Regions from separate parts of the Delftia sp. genome, predicted to be linked through region 2. Evidence: riboswitches for the same ligand, from Rfam matches in the RefSeq annotation. Region 2 holds a riboswitch; the other holds the start of a gene.

Region 1 (6,431 bases), on a different contig from region 2:
GAATGAGGTCAGCGTGGCCGCTCCCATGAAGTCCGAGCCGCCCAGCTCGCGCGTCACGAACATGGGCAGGGTGGACAGCACCGTCACATAGGGAATCGACCAGCAGACGATGACCCCGCACAGCAGGAAGAAGGCGCGCCAGTGGTTGGCGGGCAATTCGCCCTGCGCCACGGCCGGGCGCCGGGTGGCGCAATGGTCCTTGGCTCCATCCCGCCAGGTACAGGCATACCAGAGCACCAGCATGGCCGCTGCAGGCAGGGCCAGCATCCAGCTGCGGTGCAAGGCGCCTGCGCCCACCACGGCCGCAGCCAGCATGGGAGCGAACGATGCCCCCGCCGTTCCGCCCACCGAAAACACGCTCATCGCCTTCTGCGAGCCGCCGCCCGCCATGCGGGCCGCCACCGTTGCGGACGGATGGTAGGCCGCGATCCCCAGGCCGCACAGCACGGCAGCCAACCAGCTGACCCAGTAGTCCGGGCTCATGCCCACCAGGGCCAGGCCCAGGGCGGCCACCACAAAGCCGGCCGGCACCATCCAGGGCCGTGGCGACCGGTCGGCATACAGGCCGAACAGCGGCTGGACCATGCTCGACAGGCCCGTGGCCGCCAGCATCAGGCCGCTGGCTTCCGTATAGCTGTAGCCGCGCTCCAGCACCATGAAGGGCAACAGCGCAGGAACCAGTCCCTGGTAGAGGTCGTTGATGGCATGCGTGCCCGTAAGCAGCCCCAGACGTGCGCGGTTCATGCCCTGCCTCCTGTCACGTCCGTCATTCTCGAAAGGGAAATCATCTCCATACCTGCCACTTTCCTGCGGATTGAAAGTGGGTCATCGTAGAAAGTGCATGATCTGCATTCCTGCTACGAAGCAACAACAATCGTCGAGAAAATGACAACCCGGCAAAGTGGCCCACTTTCCCATGCCCGCACACGCGCTTGCCTGGATGACGTGCCTGCGGCCGCTCCATTGCCCCCGCACGGCGAGCACACGGCCCGCCCGGTCGTGGCCTTTGCCACAGACATGGCGGCCGGCGCTGCCATCGCACCGCATGCCCACCGCCGCGGCCAGCTGCTGCATGCCACCGAGGGAGTGATGCTGATCCGCGCGGATTCGGGCAGTTGGGTCGTCCCCCCGGGATGCGCCGTCTGGGTTCCACCACAGGCCCTGCACGCCATCCACATGGCCGCCGGCCCCGTGGCCATGCGCACCGTGTTCGTGGAGCCGGGGCTGCGGCCCGGCCTGTGGCAAGACTGCCGAGTGATGCAGGTCACGCCCCTGCTGCGCGAACTCGTGCTGGAGGCCATCGAGCTGCCCATGGACTACCCGCTGGGCGGCAGGGAGGAGCGTGTCATGCAGTTGATCCTCGACGAAATGGAGCGCGCCCGCGCCCTGTCCTTGCACGTGCCCATGCCCCGGCATGGCGCCCTGGCCGCCTGCTGCCGCAGCTTTGTGGACGACCCATCGCAGGACGCCGGCCTGGCCAGTTGGGCACAGCGGCTGCACATGCATCCCCGCACGCTGGCACGCCTGTTCCTGCGCGAGACCGGCATGAACTTCGGCGCATGGTGCCGCCAGGCCCGTCTTCTGCTCAGCCTGCCCCGGCTGGCCGCTGGCGCCTCGGTCCTGGAAGTGGCGCTCTCCCATGGATACGACAGTCCCAGCGCCTTCACCGCCGTCTTCCGGCGCAGCTTTGGCGCTCCGCCCAGCGCCTACCAGCGCAATCGCCCGGCGCAGGGCCGGCGTGGAAGTTCCGCCAGCATCTCCCTGTAGCGCACATGCAACAGAAAGATACCCAGTCCTCAGGAGTAAAGCCTGCGTGAAAGATAATTGATAAGCATTCTTATTATCTTTTGCAACCGAGACCGCCACGTTGCCCATCTCGGCTTCTACGCCCGGCCTCCCCGCTTCTTTCGCACAAGCCCTCTCCGTGCACAGCCTCTACCAGAATCACCATCCCTGGCTGGAAAGCCTGCTGCGCAAGCGCCTGGGCAACCGTGACGATGCGGCCGACCTGGCCCAGGACACCTTCGTGCGCCTGCTGCGCTCGCCAGTGCCGCAGCAGGACATCCGCGAGCCCAGGCGCTACCTGGCCACCATCGCCCGCGGCCTGGTCACCGACCTGTTTCGCCGCCGCACGCTGGAGCAGTCCTATCTGGACTATCTTGCACAGCTGCCGCAGTCGCTGGCGCCTTCGCCCGAGGAGCAGGCCATCGTCCAGCAGACCCTGCTCGACGTGGACCGCATGCTCCAGGGCCTTGCACCCAAGGTGCGCGAAGCCTTCGTCCTGTCCCATTTCGAGGAACTGAGCTACCCCGAGATCGCCGAGCGCCTGGGCGTGTCGCTGCGCACCGTCAGCAACTACCTGACCCGGGCGATGGAGCATTGCTGCCTGGTCCTGGCATAGCCACATGGGCGAGGGATCTTTGGAAAGCAACGACCGACGGGCCTTGCATGAGGCCGCTGCCTGGCACGTGAAACTGCGCGGCACCGCGGTGACGCCAAGCCTGCAGCAGGCATGGACGGACTGGCACGAGGCCGACCCCGCCCACCAGCGCGCCTGGCTGCGCGTGCAATCCGTCACCGCACAGCTGTCGCATCTGCCCGCACCCTTGGCGCGCCAGGCGCTGGGCCGCCGCTCCGACCCCAATCGCCGTTCTGCGGTGCGTGCTGTGGCCCTTGGCCTGGGCAGTGGTGCCACGGCCTGGCTCGCCTGCAAAGGCGCGCCGCTCGAGCACTGGCAGGCAGCTCATCGCACCGCCACTGGCGAGCGCCGCGACCTGACGCTGCCCGACGGCTCCCTGGTGGCCCTGGATACAGCCACCTCCGTGGACGTGGCTTTCGACGACCGCCAGCGCCTGCTGCGCCTTTACCGCGGCCGCATCCTCGTCGCCACCGGGCCAGACGCACTGGGCCGCCCCTTCAGTGTGCAAACCCCGCAAGGCCATGTACTGGCCCTGGGAACGCGCTTCACGGTCCATGTCGCGGACGACGGCCTGTGCCATGTCAACGTGCAGGAAAAGACCGTGCGCCTGCAGCCCCTGGACAGCGAAGCCACCCCCACCGAGCTGCAGGCCGGGCAACACGCCGCCTTCTCGGCCAGCGCCGCCCAGCCACCCGCGTCTGCCGATCCCTTTGCCGCCAGCTGGCACGAAGGCGGACTGATCGCGCTGGACATGCCGCTGGGCCAGCTGATCGACGCCCTCGCCCGCTACCGGCCCGGCTACCTGGGCTGCACGCCCGAGGTGGCAGGCCTGCGTGTCTCGGGCGCCTTTCCCGTGGACGACACCGATCGCGCCCTGGCCGCGCTCGTCAGCCGCTTCCCCTTGCAGTTGAGCACCCGTACACGCTATTGGGTGCAAGTGCAGGCACGGTCTGGCGGGGATTGAGTAGGCGATCGAGGAGGCGTTCCAGTGGGCGAGCCGGCGGCCGCACGGCCTTTGCGGTCAGGCCCGCACATACGGGTGATGCACCACGTCGAAGCCCTCCTGTGCGCAAGGCGCGACAAAGTAGCTGGTGATCAGGTCGAACTGCTCATCGCTGGCCTGAAAGGGATGATCCCCCGCCGCATTGCGCGCACGCAGGCGCTGCTTGCAGACCTCATCGGGCACATCCAGGAAATGCAGGCGGTGGGAGGCACCCACCCTCTCGAACACGCTGCGCGCCCAACCTCTGCCTTCCAGCGTGTTGGCAGGAAAGTCCAGCACCACTGAAACGCCGGCATCCAGCAGCGCCTGCACATGTGCCCCCATCAATCCCTTGAGCCGCGCGCTGCAGCGCACATAGTCGGCCACCGACTGCATCTCGCCAGGATACAAACCGGCCAGCCAGGAATCCTCGCTGACCAGCACCGTGCCGGGCTGCGCCGCCAGTTGCCGTGCCAGCGTCGACTTGCCCGAGCCGATCTTGCCGCAGACCATGTGCAGCGTGGCCGGCCGCGCAGCGCGGGAATCGGCCTGGGCGTCGTCCGCATGGCGGGACGGTTCGAAAACCTGCATATCCATCTCCTGAAAGGCTTGTGAAAACCCTGGAGGCGGAATGAAAAAACCCGCCTCCTCTGGGCGGGTTGCATGGCGCCGAAGGCCGCTGGCTAACCCACCATCCAATGGATGGTGCGAATAATCTGCGTTGCGTTCAGGCGGGCCATGGCGCACAGCATAGCGCAATCAGGGCGCCTCAATGGGCCACCATCCGAACCAGCCCCAGCCCCGCAAACAGCGCGGCAACGCCCAGCACCAGCGAACCCAGCGCATACAGCACGGAAGCGAGCCAGTCGCCGCGCTCGTACAGCATGCCGATCTCCAGTGCGCAGGTCGAAAACGTGGTGAAGCCGCCCAGAATGCCCGTGGTGATGAACAGCCTCGCACTCTGCGGCAGCGAAGTCTTGAGCGCAAACCACTCCACCACCACCCCCATCACGAAAGCGCCCAGCACATTGATCGCCAAGGTGCCCAGCGGATAGGCACTGCCCACCAGCCGCAGTGCAAGCAGGTTCGAGCCATGCCGTAGCGCGGAGCCGAGGCCGCCGCCCACGAACACCAAAATGAAACCGTAGATACCCATGACCGTCCTTTCATCAAACAACCGGGACGGGCGCGCCGGGCAGGATCAAGACACGGCCCTGCCACCGGCAGGACACGCCCCACCAAGGCAGGAGCCATCAGCCCCTTGCAGGGCGGTTTCGGGAAGCTCCATTCCCATCGTGCAGCCATTGCTGCGGTGGTCGAGTTTACTCCGGGCAAGCGAGCACAGGCAGCCATCCCGTGGCGGCAATACCGACCCTGCATCCCTTGCAGCGGCCTATTGGAATAACTTAACCTCAACCGATTCACCGTACCGGGATACCATCACTCCCATTCATTCACCGAGATGCATATGCGCCTATTGACTCTGACAATCGTTGCGACATTTCTGGCTTTACCTGCCACCGCCCAGGTCTATCAATGCAAGGATGTTTCTGGAAAACTGATTTTTTCAGACAGCCCCTGCAGCAGCGACCAATCCGGCGCACTGATACAGCGCAAAAAATCGGACGATGAAATCTACCGCGAACGGGCCGAGGCCGCAGAGGCCAATGAGCGAAAGCAGCAGCGCCAGATGAACGAAATGCAGCAGCGCCAGATCGAGAGCCAGCAGCGCGTCATCGAACAGCAGGCCCGCAAGGCGAATGCTCCTGCACCGGAGCAGCTCGGCGCATCCTCCCAGTGCAAGGAGGCGCGCAAGGAGCTGGAATTCGTATCCAGCATTCGCACCCTTTCCCTGGATGAAAAACGGATACGCACCAATGCAGCAATCACCAGCGTCAATGCTGCATGCGGCTCCAATACGCCGCTGATGCAGGAACCACCGAAGCCGGTTTTCACACCGCGGGCGGCCCAGCCTGTTCCTCTATCCAGTTGCAAGGGTGCACTTTGCTACGACAGCAATGGCGGAATCTACAACCGCAACGGCCAATTCATCAGTGACAGTCAAGGGCGGAGCTGCCGAATACTGGGTGGAACCATGATTGAGTGCGACTGAGCGCGGTCCATCACACTCTCGGCCTTCACCGGCTTCGCCGGCAGGTGGCAACCCCCAAGTCCCGTCTGACCAGGGGTCCGCAAGGCGTTGCAGGGTGTAATTCGCTGATACAGCTGCGCGGGCGACAGAGCGTGCCAGTGATCGGCTTCACCTGCCAGGGCTTGCTGGCATCTGCGCGGCTTGTGTAACCACGGCTGCGCGATCTGGCGCGGGCCGAAGCCTTCAGCCTCAAGCCCGGGGCTGGTTGAACGACAATGTGACCGTCGGGCCTCGGGGCCCTGGCTGCGCAAGCGTCACACAATAGTCAGGCAGGCCGGTTCAGGTAGGCGTTGATGATGCCCAGGGCAAAGCGCAAAAGCGGATCAGAACATTTGCCGACAACCTCTTGCGCGGCAACCCAGAGATAAATCAAAGGCTTATGAGAGATTCACAGGCAATGAACATCATCATTCTTGACGACTACCAGGACGCCGTACGCAAGCTGGACTGTGCGCGGCTGCTGGAGCCGTTCAACGCCAAGGTCTTCACCAATACCGTCAAGGGTGTGGGCCAGCTGTCGGTGCGGTTGCGCGATGCGGACATCATCGTGCTGATCCGCGAACGCACGCAGATCAGCCGGCAGTTGCTGGAAAAACTCCCGCGCCTGAAGCTGATCGCGCAGACCGGCAAGGCCGGCGCCCATATCGATGTGCAGGCCTGCACCGACCAGGGCGTTGCGATTGCCGAGGGCGTGGGCTCGCCCATCGCACCAGCCGAGCTGACCTGGTCGCTGATCATGGCGGCAACGCGGCGGCTGCCGCAGTACATCGCCAACCTCAAGCACGGCGCATGGCAGCAATCGGGGTTCAAGGCGGCGTCCATGCCCGCCAATTTCGGGCTGGGCAGCGTGCTGCACGGGCGCACGCTGGGCATCTGGG
Region 2 (6,431 bases):
TTCGCAACGTGCTGCTCCCAATGGTCCTCACGGTCTTGTTCAACGATGCGCTTTAGGTACTCAAGGTGCTTCGCTTCAAGTGCTCGCCTAGAAATTCCGCCGCTGTCATCACGCACCCCGCAGTAGATATAGCTGAAGTACTTCTCCGGCTCGGGGCGCTGGAACTTGTCGAATGCGCTGAAGGACAACGCGATGACTCGTGAGAAAAGAGGTCTGGCAGGCTCAAAAGCAGACTCTACTTGGCTGGCTGTCTCTATCGACACCCGCTTTGTCGTCGCAAGGTCTCGTGCAAGCTGGGCTAAAAATTGAGTCTTCCCCACTCCGTTGCGACCAATGATCGCGAGGATTCGGCCTGGCACAGGGTCATCTGGCTGAAGGTCCACGTCTATGGACACTCCCTCTTCAGCGCCTGGAATCTTGCCCGAGTACATGAACCTATAGCCCTTCTCCAAGGGCCGCTCCTCAAGCGTTGCCAGTCCGTCGCGCAAAGCTAGCTTAGCATCATTGAATCGAATCAGCGAATTGCGGAAGCCACTCGACGTTTCGATTTCATCGAGCAACTGCGGCTTCACGACGACGTCGTTCAAAGCATCCAATACCTTGCGATGGGTTTTCGGGAGATGCTTGCGCATGTTCTCGTAGTACTCCAAGTCCTGACCAAGGCTAAAGAACTCAGGACCAAGAGAAGGGAACGAATCGGGGATCTTGGTGTTCCGACTGTTGGTCTGGAGAATCTTCACATCCCCAAGAACTTCTTTGCCCCCGCTCTTTTTGAACAGACAGAGGTGGTACAACGTCTCGAAGTTGTAGTCGTCCCAGTTGTCTACGATGTAAACGACACACGGGAGTTCTGCTCCCTGCGGCAGGACGTAGTCGCGGTTTTTAGTACTCTTGTAGAAATTCATCTCTCCTCCCTAAATTTTATTATATCTGGGCTTAAGACTGGCGAACACCACCGATCCACGAAGCGCGCGCAGATGACCGCTGCCGCCAATTTCAGCAGCGCTTCGTGGATATCCAGCCGTCGTTCAAAGCGGATTCGCAGCTTGCCAAAGCCTGCAAACCAGCTGTGCGTCCTCTCCACCACCCACCGGTGTTTGCCCAGCCTCTCGCTGCTCTCAATGCCTCGTCTGGCAATCCGGCCAATGATGCCCCGCTGCCTCAGGTGGGCTCGGCATCGCTTGAAGTCGTAGCCTTTGTCGGCGTGCAGCTTTGCCGGTCTTCTACGGGGACGTCCTGGCAGGCCAGCAATCGCAGGAATCGCGTCCACGCACCTCTCGAACATCTTGGAGTCGTGCCGGTTCGCGCCGCTGACCAAGATCACCAGCGGGATGCCTCTGGCATCTACGACGATATGCCGCTTGGAGCCGAGCTTGCCTCTGTCAGTGGGGTTTGGGCCCGTTTCCTGCCCCTGGGGCTTGGTACCGAGGAGTCATCAATGCTGGCCCGGCTCCAATCGATTTGGTCATGTTCACGCAAGCAAGTCTGCATGGCTTAGTGCAGCGGCTCCCAGACACCAGCGGCGTTCCAGTCGCGCAAGCGCCCCCAGCAAGTCATGCCGCTGCCGTAGCCCAGCGATTGGGGAAGGTCTTCCCATGGAATGCCTGTTTGCGGCACGAACAAGATGCCGTTGAGGACGGCTTCATCGCTGACTGCGAGTTTGCGCGCATCGCCTTTGGCAGAAGGCACGAAGGCTGGGATCAGGGGTTGTAGCTGTAGCCACAGTTCTTTGCTTACGGGTCGTCATGCCATGAGGGCAGCGAGCGTAACTGCTCTGCGGGGGCCTGTGACGAAGTGGTGTTAGCCACTCTTTAGCATGTTTACGACTTTAATAAATCAAAACACCGGCCATCTCGCGGCGCGTACTGCACAGCATCCATGCTTTTTCCTATAATGCAGCGCAAAGAGATGGCGTGCCTCTAAAACCGCCGCACTAGTGCGGCTGATGACGCCTACAGAACCTGGCTTGTTCAGGGCTGTAGGCGCTCGCGCATGCAACTCGTCGTTGGTCAGGCCGATTAATTCGAGCTACCTGACCAATGCGCAAATTCCCCCATTTCGAACAGCTTGAACTGCTTCCCTATCTGGGCAAGTGGTTCATCTTCGCCACCCTCGTGGCGGCCCTGGCCGGCACCGCTTCCGCGTTCTTCTTGCTGTCCCTGGACCTGGCGACGGCCTGGCGTGAGGCCCATCCCTGGATCATCTGGCTGCTGCCCTTCGCAGGCATGGCAGTGGGCCTCGTTTACTTCCTGTTGGGCAAGCGGGTGGACGGCGGCAACAACCTGTTGATCGAAGAGATTCACGACCCCAAGCAGGTGGTGCCGTTACGCATGGTGCCGCTGGTACTGGGCGGCACCGTCATATCCCATCTGTTCGGCGCATCAGTCGGGCGCGAGGGCACCGCCGTGCAGATGGGGGGCGCTCTGGCCGACCAGCTGACGCATGTTTTCCGACTCCACCAAGACGATCGCCGCGTGCTGCTGATGAGCGGAATCAGCGCCGGCTTCGCTTCGGTCTTCGGCACGCCGCTGGCCGGGGCAGTCTTCGGTCTGGAGGTGCTGGCCATCGGCCGTATGCGCTACGACGCGCTGTTTCCCTGCATCGTGGCAGCCTTCGTAGCCGATCAGGTCTGCACCGCCTGGGGAGTCCACCACACCCACTACGCCATGAGCGCCGTGAACAATATCGATGCTTGGAGTGTGGTCGCCGTCATCATCGCCGGCATTCTCTTTGGCCTGGTCGGAATGCTCTTTGCCACCGCCGTGCACAAGATCGGCGCGCTGGTCAAACACCTGATCGCATACCCGCCACTGCGGCCTTTCTTCGGCGGCCTCGTCATCGCCACGGCGGTTTGGGCGCTCGACGCCTACCGCTACATCGGCCTGGGTATTCCGGACATCGCTCGCTCCTTCCAAGAGCCCATGCTGCCATGGGACTTCTTGGGCAAGCTGGTGTTCACGGTCGCCTCGCTGGGGACGGGCTTCAAGGGCGGCGAGGTGACACCGCTGTTTTACATCGGTGCGACCATGGGCAACGTCCTGGCGCCTTTGCTGCATATGCCGTTCGCGCTCATGGCCGCCATCGGCTTTGTTGCAGTATTCGCGGGGGCGGCGAACACGCCCATTGCTACTACCTTGATGGCGATGGAGCTGTTCGGCGCTGGCATCGGACCACTGGCGGCTATCGGCTGCGTCACCGCCTACCTGTTCTCCGGGCATGCAGGCATCTACCACGCCCAGCGCATTGGCCACAGCAAGCACCACAGGCGCAGCCTGACCGGGGCCGAAGTTCCACGCCGCGATGTGGAGGCAACCAAGACCAAGGATCCAGCATGATGAGCACCAAACCGGCCACGCTGGCAGCTCTGCGTCTGTACTTCCCGGGCGCTAGCACGGCCAAGGCCACGCGCTTCTGGCACCGCCTGAGCGCGCCTGCGCTGGCTCATCACCTGCTGGTTGCAGCAAAGAACGCGCACATCCGCCAGGCCATGCTGCATCGGGTCAGCTCGGGCTACCTGCCGGGCGAACGTCTCTCGCACAGCCATGCCGAAGTGCTCGACATGCGACATCCTCAATGCCTGGAACTGCTGGACTCTGAGCAGCGCTTGCGCGCCTTTATGCATGAGCACGCAGGCGAGCTGAACAAGGTGCACGCGGTCTTGCTTCTGGCCGAGCTTCCGCTTGGGCCGTTCCGGTTTCCGGGGGAGGCGCGCCGGGGTACCAAGCCGCCGCCGGATGAACAATGACGGCGAGGTGAGCGGCAATTGTTCGTTGTGAACCTGTTGTTGGTGCACAGATTCTGAGCGGCTGCAGCGGCTCGCATGCAGACCTTCACGAGCCCTTGACGGCCGCGGCGCATCAGCCCAGAGCCCCGTGCTTTCGCCGATCGCTCACTCCTCCCCCGTTCGGGAGGGGGCACAAACTAAAGTGCAGTGGCGCACCGAGTGCTCAGAGCCATTACGCACGTGCGCTTTCGGGTGAAGATTGGCTTCATCAGCGTTGGAGGTCCTGCTGGCCAGATTTCCACATGCAGGAGGAACTGGTGGGCTGCCGCCGCTGGATTTCCAAGAAGCGGTTCCTGCATGCGCTGAACTACAGCATGTTGCTGACCGGTCCGGACGCGCACCAGCTGGAGATCTACATCGGTTGGCTGTTGCACCGCACCTGGGGCGTAATCTTGGCGGGCGCGCATTGGAAACATCGAGTCTCTACAGTTGCGAAATAAGAGCTGGGCTAGTTCTGTTGGCGAGGTTTGATTTAAGCGAGTGTGTGGGATCTGCGTCGATTTAATTGACTCAACTCTCTGCGAGGCAGCACAGTTACACCCAATATACGAAACGGCGCACCACTTTTTCGTTCAAGGCGCTTGTGTCTCTGAATCTCGAGTGGATGATTCCGGCTCCAATTCTTTGGCTGCGGGGACTTCTAAAATATATCCCACACCCCTTCGAGTATGGAGTAGCTTCAACTCATGATTGTCGTCTAGCTTCTTTCGTAGTCTGCGTACTGCAACATCAACCATATTTTTCGTAAATTCGCCTTCTTTCTTCCAAACATGTACCGCCAGATACTCTCGGGATAAAACCCGTCCTGATCGACGCATGAATTCCAATAGCAACGAAAACTCACCTTTGGTTAGGTCAAGTCTCTTACCACCACGTTCTGCTCTTTGTTTCGACAAATCAAGCACGAGATCTTCTAAATTATAAAACTCTCTGTTTCTCAAGTCGCGCAGCAAGCCGGCTTTGATTTTTTCAACAATTTTTATGATCTCTTCGTTGTTTTTGATACGCGACATTGATAATGTCTTTTTATCTCTTAAAAATAGCTGGTGGCCAGTGTTATGTGTGATTTTTGTGATGGCCGAAACTGGGAGATATTTATCAGGGCCTTGCCTGCAGAATAACTCTACCTTCTCCAAATATGACTGTTTCTCATAAACCAGTATGATGGCAATATTATTGCTTATGGCGAACTTCATACCTGAGTCATAGTCGATAAATTCTTCTATTGTGAGCTCGAAATTATGCAAAGTCTCTCTGAGATATTGTGGAAAATCTTCATAAGATCTAATTACAACTATTCGCATTTATACATTTGCACCTAGAAGGATTCTTTTAGGATTTCTTTTTGCACCTTTGCCCATTTAGCCCCCACTCTGGTGCTTTCTCTTTCTTGGGAAGACGCTGAAGAAAAGAAAATTTTCTCCTGTACATGCAACTTCTGGAGCAACCTCCTCAGTTGCAGCGATCTCGCTCTAAGCGATCCTTCAAATATCGTGCTCTCCAACGAATTAGATGTAAAAAGAGCTGATGCGATATCAAGGCAGTTCATCGCATAAGTGCTAGTTGCAGGAATAACTCTTGGTTCGGAGAGCTTTCCCTTCGCAACGAGGGTGTTCTTTTCTAAAACCAAACCCCATGGCCGAATGGTGGTTGTAATATTCATGGACAGGGCTTCGAGCTTTGTCAGTCCAAAAGCTCTTGCCAGTCGCAGTCGCATCGCCAGCATGGGAGTAACGCTTTGGATTTCTAATATTGCTGCTTCGGCATCTTCTTCTAAGCCAGAAACAGGAAGTACGAAGGAGCAAAGCAAAGTCTTAGCCAGTGAATCCCCTTTGTGGGCAGAAGAATGAAGTAACTTCATTCCGGTTGCCATTGAATCTATATCCAAGGATTCTCTGAGAATAATTATTCCGAGGCAGCGTTCTGCTTCTACAATTCCATGTTTTGCCGCCTTTTCGAGGCAAAATTTTGCCATTGTTGGATTTGCTACAGAGCTGCGGTAATCGGAGCAAATTCTAAATAGATGCAGCCAAGCGATAGACATGCCAGCATCGGCGCATCGCAAGAGGAGTGCAACGGATTTCCTGAGATTTTGTGAGCGCACAAGTCGATCCGCCGGTAAATGACCGCATGGATATCCGGCTAGTGATCTTCCCAAAATATGGCACGCATTGAGATCGCCATTTGCAGAGCATCGCTCTAAGCTCTGCTCGATCATACTCTTGGATAGACAACCCAAATCGCGCCTAAATTTCTCTGCATACGCAACAATGTCGCATATCAGCTGATGAAAAACTGGGTCAAGCGCAACAGATCGGCAGCTCATTGAGAGCATTGATATCATCTGTATGCTCTTGTCGAGGCGATTTTCATCTAGTGCGGATCGAGCCTCGCTTTCGATGACATAAGAGACATCTTTCGGATTAATAACACGTAGTGCATATAAGGATTCCAATATCTTGGAAACAGATGGAATTTGACTATCGATAGCATTGCTCTCAATAAGTCTGGTCTGGCATCGGCGTAGCCAGGAAATTCCCATATCTGGCTCGCAACGAAGAAAGTGCCAGGCTGACAACTTTAATCTAGCGATCTCATCCACTTCAGCAGCTTGCCTAAGAGCGAAAGCCAGGTCCTCGCTGATGAG

What was found. A riboswitch is a leader RNA that binds a small molecule or an ion and turns the genes downstream of it on or off. The one in region 2 is predicted to bind fluoride.
Region 1: another riboswitch for fluoride. It lies ahead of crcB (fluoride efflux transporter CrcB); the one in region 2 lies ahead of AC5I49_RS16700 (voltage-gated chloride channel family protein).

What each region holds. Positions count from the first base shown of each region.
Region 1 is NZ_JCABYI010000004.1:345,643-352,073, reverse strand. It holds gene AC5I49_RS03425 (MFS transporter) at 1-744, opposite strand, end outside; gene AC5I49_RS03420 (AraC family transcriptional regulator) at 886-1,767, shown strand; gene AC5I49_RS03415 (sigma-70 family RNA polymerase sigma factor) at 1,925-2,401, shown strand; gene AC5I49_RS03410 (FecR domain-containing protein) at 2,406-3,383, shown strand; gene AC5I49_RS03405 (P-loop nucleotide/nucleoside kinase family protein) at 3,441-3,992, opposite strand; gene crcB (fluoride efflux transporter CrcB) at 4,171-4,557, opposite strand; fluoride riboswitch at 4,639-4,702, opposite strand; gene AC5I49_RS03395 (DUF4124 domain-containing protein) at 4,870-5,514, shown strand; gene AC5I49_RS03390 (D-2-hydroxyacid dehydrogenase family protein) at 5,951-6,431, shown strand, end outside.
Region 2 is NZ_JCABYI010000030.1:7,676-14,106, forward strand. It holds gene AC5I49_RS16690 (ATP-dependent nuclease) at 1-905, opposite strand, end outside; partial or broken gene AC5I49_RS16695 (IS5 family transposase) at 902-1,725, opposite strand; fluoride riboswitch at 1,896-1,962, shown strand; gene AC5I49_RS16700 (voltage-gated chloride channel family protein) at 2,040-3,335, shown strand; gene AC5I49_RS16705 (DUF190 domain-containing protein) at 3,332-3,745, shown strand; partial or broken gene AC5I49_RS16710 (chromate transporter) at 3,932-4,185, shown strand; gene AC5I49_RS16715 (winged helix-turn-helix domain-containing protein) at 4,357-5,088, opposite strand; gene AC5I49_RS16720 (SEL1-like repeat protein) at 5,103-6,431, opposite strand, start outside.